3 regions of the Alkalihalobacillus sp. MEB130 genome follow, and region 3 is predicted to be linked to each of the others. Evidence: predicted binding sites of a transcription regulator. Region 3 holds the regulator's gene; each other region holds the start of a gene.
The links. Region 3 encodes CtsR, which represses protease genes until heat stress. Its sites were predicted from a motif close to ATGGTCAATAAAGGTCAAACA; they were not measured.
Positions count from the first base shown of each region.

Region 1 (3,287 bases), on a different contig from region 3:
GAGAGCGAAAAAATTACCGAGTTCTTAAATATAATTGGCGCACATCAGGCACTGTTGTATTTCGAAGATGTTCGAATCATGAAAGACATGCGCAATTCGGTTAACCGTCTAGTCAATTGTGAAACTGCTAATTTAAATAAAACGGTTGGAGCCGCATTGAGACAAGTAGAAAATATTCGGTTTGTCGATCGGACGATTGGCTTGGATCAACTTCCTGCTAAATTAAGGGAAATTGCGGAACTGCGCGTGCTTCATCAAGATGTAACGTTAAAGGAACTAGGGGAAATGGTGGAAGGTGGCACCGTGAGTAAATCAGGGGTCAACCATCGCTTACGAAAGATTGATCAAATTGCAGAAAAACTGAGAAATGGTCAAGAAGTTCTACCTGAAAAAGGATAATCAAAGAGGAGGAATAAAAATGATTAAAAAAGAAGTAACTGTAAAAAGAAAAACAGGATTACAGGCAAGACCAGCTGCTTTATTCGTACAAGAAGCGAGTCGTTTTACAGCTGAGGTTTTTATTGAAAAAGACGATAAAAAGGTGAACGCGAAAAGCATTATGGGCCTTATGAGTTTGGCAATGGGGCATGGTACAACATTTACACTAATTACAGATGGAAACGATGAAGCAGAAGCATTAGAAACGTTAAGTAACTTTATTGAAACTGAATAAGAAACTAGACACCGCAATGCGACGAGCAAGACGGTGTCTTTTTTATACAAATACAAAAAAAGAAGAGGCCCGTTGGAACCTCTTCCTTTTGTTGTTATTTCGTTGCAGGAATTACTTTATCAATTAAACCATATTCTTGTGCTTTTGCTGCGATCATGAAGTTATCACGATCTGTATCGCGCTCAATCACTTCAAGTGGTTGACCAGTACGCTCAGCTAAAATTTTGTTTAAGCTTTCACGCATTTCAATGATACGCTTTGCGTGAATTTGGATATCAGATGCTTGACCTTGTGTACCGCCAAGTGGTTGGTGAATCATAACTTCACTGTTTGGTAGGGCAAAACGTTTGCCTTTTTCACCAGCAGCAAGCAAGAACGCTCCCATAGAAGCAGCCATACCGATACAAATAGTAGATACTTTTGGCTTTATGTAATTCATCGTATCATAGATCGCCATACCTGCTGTAATGGATCCACCAGGACTGTTAATGTAAATGGAAATATCCTTTTCTGGATCTTCTGCTTGTAAAAATAGTAGTTGAGCCACGATCGAGTTCGCTACGTTGTCGTCGATTGCGCTTCCTAACATAATAATACGGTCTTTCAATAGACGAGAATAAATGTCATATGCACGCTCGCCTCGGTTTGTTTGCTCAATAACTGTAGGGATTAAATTCATCGAAAAACTCCTCCTTTTAGATAGTCGTGAACGTAGATTGCTCACGGTTGCTATGTTATGTACATCATACCTAAATGGTCAAAGAAGGTCAAATAAAAACACTTCTCCTTCATTTAGGAAAGCCAGGTCATCTAAGAATATGACCATAGCGGCAAATCATCAACTCTTTCTTTCGTCAAGGTAGAAATAGATTGTGGAACAACCTATACTACATACTATTCAATATAAGACTATTTAAACCCTCTTTTCATAATATCCGTTTTTTCAATATCTAAACGAGATTCCTAATCATTAACATAGTGTTGATAGGGTAATTCCTTTATAATAAGATAGGAATAGAATAAACTGTTGCAAGCATAACAATTAGAAAACGCTTACAATTATTGATTACCATGTTTTTGGTGAACGAATCACTAGCACCTTTTGTTTTGAAGAAGTGAAGGGAGGGGATTGGATGCAATTTGGATTGTTTCAACAGCAAACGCAAAGTTTGGTAATGACTCAAGAACTAAGGCAAGCAATTCACATATTGCAATACTCGGCCGCGGAGCTGACTTCTTTTATTCATGAGCAATCACTTGAAAACCCATTAATAGAAGTAAAAGAACCGCAACGGTCCGAGGAAATGACCTATACAACCTTTAGACAAGTTTCTGATGATCAACCCTCGCCCATTGACTACGCGCATGTAGAGCGATCAAGTTTGAGTGATGTTCTTCTCAAGCAACTTCAAGATCTTCATGTCTCGAAACAAGAAAGAAAAGAGCTCACATATCTCATTTATAGTTTGAGAGAAGATGGCTATCTGTCTAGGCCGTTTGAGGAGATTTGTGAAGACTTGCAAATTTCACTAGAAGCGGGAGAAACATTATTAGAAACACTACATCACTTTGACCCAGCTGGAGTAGGGGCGAGAAACTTGCAAGAGTGTTTGCTGCTTCAATTGCAGCGGATGGATGACCCTCATTATCTAGCTGAACAAGTGATCATGTTTCATATGGAAGCTTTTGCGACGAGAAAGTGGAAAGAAATTTCTCAACAGTTACATGTTACATTAGCAGAAATCCAAGAAGTGAATGACCTCGTCAAAACACTTGACCCTCGCCCTGGTACTCAATTTATTTCAGAGCCTGTGCCATTTGTTCGTCCAGAGATTCGCATCGTACCGTATGAAGGGGACTTGCTTGTTCATATAGAAGATGATCTCATACCAAGTATTGGATTAAACCATCATTATGAGGAACTGTTACGCGGAGCAGACGATGCAGAAGCTAGTCAATATGCAAAACAAAAGATTCAGCAAGTCCAATGGCTGATGAAAAGCATTCAACAACGAAAACAAACGCTCGTAAAAGTTGGTGAAGCTATTGCCAAACATCAAAAAGAATATTTTTTACGAAAAGACGGGAAGCTAAAGCCTTTAACGTTAAAAGAAATAGCCGAAGAAATCGATGTACACGAATCGACTGTGAGTCGGGCCACAACGAATAAGTTCGCGGACACACCAAGAGGAATGATTGAACTAAAATCATTATTCTCATCATCTGTTCAAAATGAGTTTGGAGAAGCCACATCTAGTCGTTCGATAAAAGAGTGGATGAAAGAGCTTATTTCAACCGAAAATAAACAAAAGCCACTATCCGACGCCAAAATCGTCACATGGCTCCAAAACGAAAAAAACACAACCGTATCCAGACGAGCCATCGCCAAATACAGAGACGAACTAGGAATCCCCTCCTCATCCAAAAGGAAAAGATTCTAAAGAAAAAAGGTGATCTTCCTTTTTTCTTTAGAATCGAAGCAATGAGCGGAGCCGACGTAAAGGTCTTAAGCCTTTATGAGCGCATTTCTCAAAAAGGCGCACGTCGAGAGAAGCCATTGCACATCCTGAGTAAGTTAAAAAAGTTAAATAGAAAAAAGGCGATCTTCCGAGGG
Region 1 is NZ_JAOANA010000001.1:127,116-130,402, reverse strand. It holds gene whiA (DNA-binding protein WhiA) at 1-399, shown strand, start outside; gene N0O92_RS00685 (HPr family phosphocarrier protein) at 419-673, shown strand; gene clpP (ATP-dependent Clp endopeptidase proteolytic subunit ClpP) at 768-1,352, opposite strand; gene rpoN (RNA polymerase factor sigma-54) at 1,807-3,114, shown strand.
Region 1: a site for CtsR is predicted at 1,427-1,447, ahead of clpP (ATP-dependent Clp endopeptidase proteolytic subunit ClpP). Genes of this name have one in related genera too.

Region 2 (3,287 bases), on a different contig from region 3:
GAAGGTCTCTCATTTTTGATTGCTCTGATTTTTGCAATTTTTTAACTGGAATGCCTGTACTTTTTTCAATAATATCTTGAATGTGTTCAACTGTTACCTCTGTAACAGGCTCAATCACATCATTTTCTAATTTCCGTTGTAGCTCGAGTTCTTCATCGCGAAGACGAGCTGCTTTTTCATAATCTTCTTGCTGTGTTGCTTCTTCTTTTTCACGTGTCAGGTCATCTAAACGCTTTTGAAGTTTGACTTTATCTGTAATCCCTTGCTTTAGGTTTAACTTCGAACCAGCTTCATCAAGCAAGTCAATGGCTTTGTCCGGTAAGAAGCGATCTTGAATGTAACGATCAGATAATGCTACACAAGCTTTTAATACATCGTCTGAATATTTTACATTATGATAGTTTTCATAAATAGGTCGAATCCCTTTTAAAATCTCAAGAGCTTCTTCTGGTGTTGGCTCTTTAACCACAACAGGTTGGAAGCGACGCTCAAGTGCTGGGTCTTTTTCAATCATACGATATTCTTTTAACGTTGTTGCCCCAATGATTTGGAATTCCCCACGTGCTAATGATGGTTTTAAAATGTTGCTAGCATCCATAGATCCTTCAGAAGAACTACCAGCGCCGACCATCATGTGAAGCTCATCGATAAAGAGAATTACGTTATCACGTTCTTTTAACTCCACTACAAGTTGTTGCATCTTCTCTTCAAATTGACCACGATAGCTCGTACCCGCAACAAGTGAACTAATATCTAGAACATACACTTCTTTATTGAGTAACTTAGCTGGAACTTCTCCTTTTACAATCTTTAAAGCAAACCCTTCCACTATTGCTGTTTTACCAACACCAGCTTCACCGATTAAAACAGGATTGTTTTTTGAACGACGGTTTAAAACTTCAATTACGCGTTCAATTTCCTTTTCACGGCCAATTACTGCATCAATTCGCCCTTGTCTTGCTTCATCAGATAAATTCCGACCGTGTTGATCAAGAAAGCCATTGCCGCCATTTGTTGGTGCAGATTCTTTCACTTGCTGTTGTGTAAATCCGTTCGCTACCCCACCCATGTTAGCTTGCATGAAGCCTTTAAAGATATCATCAAAATGAAATGAAGACATTCCAAATTGATTCTGTGCTTGGGCATAACAGTCTGCACATAATGAAATTTGTTTTTTAGACTGATTTATAATAATATTCATCTTTACATTCGCTTGGTTACTTTGACATTTATCACATAGAACCATTTTTGAATCCTCCTTTTGACTTTGACTATATTTGACCATTAATATAAAAAGAAAAGCCATATTAGGCTGTAATCTTATTTCATTTAAGATTATTATATTTGACCTTTTTTGACTTTTCAAGCAGAAAGTTTAATTATTTTTTTCCATTTATTAGAAACGAGCAAAGCCCTTTTGTAAAAAGTACTTTGTTATAGCTAAATACTCCCGAGCATACGACTGAACCAACACAGATTTAGGAGTCTCAGCAGGCAACCCCATGACATCTAATCCATAATCTTTTGCTATCAAGATGGCCCGGTAAAGATGATAACGGTTGGTTACAATTATTCCTTTCCCAGATAAATTCGGAATGTGATCTTTTGAGAAAGTAAGATTTTCAAGCGTCGAAGTTGATTGTTCTTCTAACAAAATTCGAGACTCTTCTATTCCGTTTTTCAGTAATTCCCTTTTAATAGCTTCAGCTTCTGTAATATCCTCACCTGGACCTTGTCCACCTGAAGCAATGACTAGCGTATTTTTATTTTCAATTAAATATTCCAATGCTGCGTTAATTCGGTGTTGAAGAGATAAAGATGGAATTTCTCCCTTCACTCTTGCTCCTAATATAATGACATAATCAGCATCTTCTATTACATGACTAGAACTATAACGAAGAATTTGAATGTGTAAGAAACCAACATAACAGGTTGCAAATACAATGCTAACCAGAAATAAATTGAATAACACCTTTTTCCCCATGATCAATCCCATTTCTTTAAGATAATGTCAAAGAAAAAGAGCTGCCCCTCATGACAACTCTTATAAACGCTAATTTAATAAATCTAACTCTTCTTCTAAAAACTTCATTAATTCTCGAACCATCGATTCTGAAAAATCAAAACGTATTCCAGCAGCTTCATACACTTCCGGTAATGACCTTGAAGAGCCAAGTGAAAGAGCTTTTTTGTAATTTTTCAATGCTTGTTCAGGATTTTCGCGATATTGCTTGTACATTTGGACAGCGCCTAATTGAGCAATAACGTATTCGATATAATAGAACGGCACTTCAAATATATGAAGAACACGTAACCAAGCAGTTTCCTGCCACTTCTCATAACTACTCCAATCAACAACATTTGAATCAAGCTCAATCATCAATTCCTTGTACATAGCATCACGTTCAGCAGCCGTGTGTTCTGGGTTTTCATACATCCAATGTTGAAATTGATCAATGATCATGCCTTGAGGCAGAAAATGAATGATTCCTGTTAATTGCTCTTTTTTTGCTCGAATAAGTTCCGCTTCATCCTTGTAAAAAAGGTTCCATTGATCCATTGTTAGCAATTCCATCGACATACTTGCTAATTCTGCTGATTCCATTGGCGTTTCGCGGTATTCACCAATTGGTTGTGTTCTCATTAAGTCGTTATGAATGCAATGTCCCATCTCATGTAACAATGTAATCATATCATCATGTGTCTTAGAGGCGTTCATAAAGATGAAGGATAACTCCGAAATAGGAAGGTTTGAACAAAATCCTCCAGGTGCTTTTCCTTTTCGACTGTTTAAATCGAGCATGCCACCTTCATTCATTTTTGTTAAAAGCTCATAAAAACGAGGGTCAAGGTTATCAAAAATCGTCTTGGATTTCTCAATAAGCTCATTTGTTGTTGCAAATGGTTGTAGGGGTTTTTCTCCTTTTGGAACCCCTTGTCGATCCCACGGTCTATACGTATCAATTCCTAACTCTAATTTGTGTTGTTTCTGAAGCTTTTCTTTTAATGGTTTAACGTGCTTTTGTATCGATTCAGCTAAGTTTTTGCAATCCTCAGGTGTATAGTCGAATCGTTCATATTTCTTAAACATATAATCACGAAAGTTAGTAAGTCCTGCATTTTGAGCTTTTTTGTGACGGATAACGATTAATTGATTCATAATTTCTTGTAATTCCGCTTCTTTTGAAAGAATGGCCTCAGATAATAAAGTAAGTGCTTTTTGCCGCGTCTTACGGTTAGGATCTTGAATGTATGGAGAAAGTTCACTTAAGGTAAGTTCTTCATCA
Region 2 is NZ_JAOANA010000012.1:35,844-39,130, reverse strand. It holds gene N0O92_RS13115 (ATP-dependent Clp protease ATP-binding subunit) at 1-1,246, opposite strand, end outside; gene N0O92_RS13110 (YdcF family protein) at 1,397-1,984, opposite strand; gene N0O92_RS13105 (M3 family oligoendopeptidase) at 2,054-3,287, opposite strand, start outside.
Region 2: a site for CtsR is predicted at 1,342-1,362, ahead of N0O92_RS13115 (ATP-dependent Clp protease ATP-binding subunit). Genes of this name have one in related genera too.

Region 3 (3,287 bases):
TTAGAGATTTGAAATAGATTACCTAAAGCTTCGCTGCCTTCCCCGTAAATTCCTCTAACAACTAATCCTAATTGATTAATTGCTGGTAAAATTCTGTTCAGTTGTTGTGTCATAGCAAGAGCTGGAAGGTGCATCATAACGGATGCTCTAAGTCCTGTCCCAACATTTGTTGGGCAACTCGTTAAGTAACCTCTTTTTTCATCAAATGCATACGTTAAACGCTGCTCAATCCAATCATCAATTTGATTGGCTTTCTCTAAACCTCTTCCTAACTGGAACCCAGGAAGTAAACACTGAATGCGAATATGGTCTTCTTCATTGACCATGATACTTACTGCTTCGTCTTTATCGAGCAGAACGGCACCATGCTTGGAATGGTCTGCTAGATTAGGACTTATCAAATGCTTTTCTACGAGTACACGTTTTTCATTGGCCTTCATATCGTCAATGCGTAGAATCTCTAGAGAGCCAACTTCAGCAAACTCTTCTTGAGTTAGTGCCTCTCCGATATGTTTCGATGTTGCATAAGATTCTTCCATTGACGCTAGTAAAGGAAATTTATATTCTTCAAGGTTCCTAGCTAATCTTATTCGGCTACTTAGCACAATATCCGAATCTGGACCATCTTTTTTCATCCAAGGACTTAACGCTTCTGAAATAAACTGTTGGAGTGACATGTTTTAGTCCTCCTTTTGCTCATTCTTTTGTTTTTCTAATAATCGGATTTGATCTCTAAGTTCTGCTGCTTTCTCAAACTCTTCTTGATCAATAAACCCTTTCATTTCGGCTTTTAATGAATCAATTTGACGTTGTAATTGAATTCCTCCACCAATTCTTTCAGGAAGCTTCCCTGCATGTGTTTGATTGCCACTATGCACCCTTTTTAAAATTGGGCCCAATTTCGATTCAAAGCTTTTATAACAATTTGCACAGCCAAACCTTCCTACTTGAGTGAATTGTTCATAAGTCATACCACATTTTTCACAAGTTGGTTTTTGCTCTTGTGTTTCTGCCTTTACTGGTTGTTCAAAATGTAATAGTCCCGATAAGAGCTGATGAATAGAGAAACTATTTCCACCCGGAAAATATTCACCTTTTTCTTTTGCACACTGTTCACAAATATGAAACTCTGTCTTCTCGCCATTAATAATTTTGGCAAAATGTAAACTTGCTTTCCTCTTATTACATTCCTGACAAAGCATGAATTTTCCTCCCCTCTACGATAATTCTTTATATTTTAATGTCTCTACCATAGCTATTAAAATATTTGCTCTTACTTCATCTCGGTGTTGAATATTTGCATTGTATAATGTTCGATCCATTACACTAATCATTAAATTGGCTTCTCGTTTCGTAATAGCCTTTTCTTCAAATAAACGGATAATAATGTTTTCGGCGGTACTCTGATCAATGTTTTTACCGCTAATTTTAATCATCTGATCAAAAAGGTCTAGATGGTCATGCGGACTCACTTTCATTATCCGAATATATCCTCCGCCACCTCTTTTGCTTTCTACTTGATACCCTTTTTCAAGTGTAAATCTAGTTTGAATAACATAATTAATTTGTGAAGGGACGCATTGAAATTTTTTAGCAATTTCACTTCTTTTGATTTCCAACGGATCATCTCCACTATTTTGAATGGTGGCTTTTAAGTACTCTTCTATGATGTCAGATATGTTTCTCAAGCTTTGCCCTCCCTCCAATTCTGACTTTGACTATCTTTGACTTTATAAGTATTATATGCGCTTATTTTGAAAAGTGCAATATGTATGAATCATTACTAGTATAGCCAGGCTTGTCTAGTTGTTAACCTTATATTATTAGATAAACATGCAATATTTTACTCATATTTTTGACGAATCTTGTATATGTTTTTAACTAACAACAAATTGGTAGGAACGATAAACGCAAAAAGCATTGAAAAAGGACTTTGCCTCTTTCAATGCCTTTACTAAATTGACAAGTTTGCACTGATTTAAAAAACTATGAAGCGAGTACTTGGCCAATAATTTCTTTAGAAGAAAATTTTTTGTAGTTTTTATTTACCTTTTTCACTGATGGAAATAGAAGTTGTTTCTGAAACTCCGTTGTTAACCCTTGTTCACCAAGTAAATAGATTGTAGACCACTGTTTGCTTTCTGCTTCTTTTTGAATCATGTTGGCTAGATTTCTATAGGCTCGTTGCTGATTGGCTTCGAAACGTTGATTATATTTATCACGATGACTTGCTCGTTTGGCCATACGTTCACTAGCTGCAATCCCATCGTATTGCTTCCAGTCGTCGTTCTCAATTTCTAAATCATAAAATCGTTCGATGTTCACTTCTCCTAAGCTTGTCTCAATTAAAAAAGCATCCTCTTTTTGAATAAATACAATTCCCTCTTTTGGATACTGGTCCATTAAGTTCTCTAGCTGTTCTACTCTTGGTTTCCTTTCCCAGTAAAACTCGTTCTCTACAGAAACTTGAAGTTTCCTAAAAAAGAAATCTCCTTGTGGTGATACAAATACAACAAGACTTTTTGGTAACTCGGTTTGGATGGCATAGATTGCATCGCTTGCTTTCTTCTTAACTTTTTTAAACGCCTTTATGTTTGCTTCATTACTAGCATCAATGTATTCTTCTAATTTTTTCAGACCATTTTTCAAACGAATCTTCCATTCTCCTCTTTGTTGGTCGTTGCTTGTTTGATCTGTACGTAAGTAAATCGTTAAGTAACCATGTTTACAAGATTCCTTTTTCAGTTCGCGGAGTTCTTTTTCTACTATCATCATTTTCGTCCTCCTTTATGTTTCTGTAGAGAAAAGCTCTACTATGGAGGTCTATAACCTAGTTTGAGTTTGGTTAAACATGATGTGGAGGAAAAAACGTTACTGTTTGCACACTAACGTTCACTATTCTTGGGTTAGAGAAATTCAATAAATAAAAAAAATTAAATTTATGCGGCAAATTCGATGATGTATGCGGCAAAACTGTAGATCTTTGCGGCTATTTAAAAATTTATGCGGTAAAATGCTAACCATTTGCGTTTTCGATTATTTATTGCGGTTCATTTTTTCGATTTGCTGGAATTGACCTTTTTATGCGGCTGAAATAGTGGCTTTTGCGTTTGATTTATTATTTATGCATAGAAATGTAGTTTTTTGATCAGAGAAGTTTACTCACGATGTAACCATCTGCTTATTTGAAGGTGATGTTGGTTCTGCTGCATTAATATTACGCGCGCCCCTACTTCCTCCTTTTTGTGCGGAGCGTGCCCGCCTGGCAACGTCCTGGCTCACCCTTT
Region 3 is NZ_JAOANA010000022.1:70,295-73,581, forward strand. It holds gene mcsB (protein-arginine kinase McsB) at 1-677, opposite strand, end outside; gene mcsA (protein-arginine kinase activator protein McsA) at 681-1,202, opposite strand; gene N0O92_RS19095 (CtsR family transcriptional regulator) at 1,218-1,688, opposite strand; gene N0O92_RS19100 (VLRF1 family aeRF1-type release factor) at 1,987-2,775, opposite strand.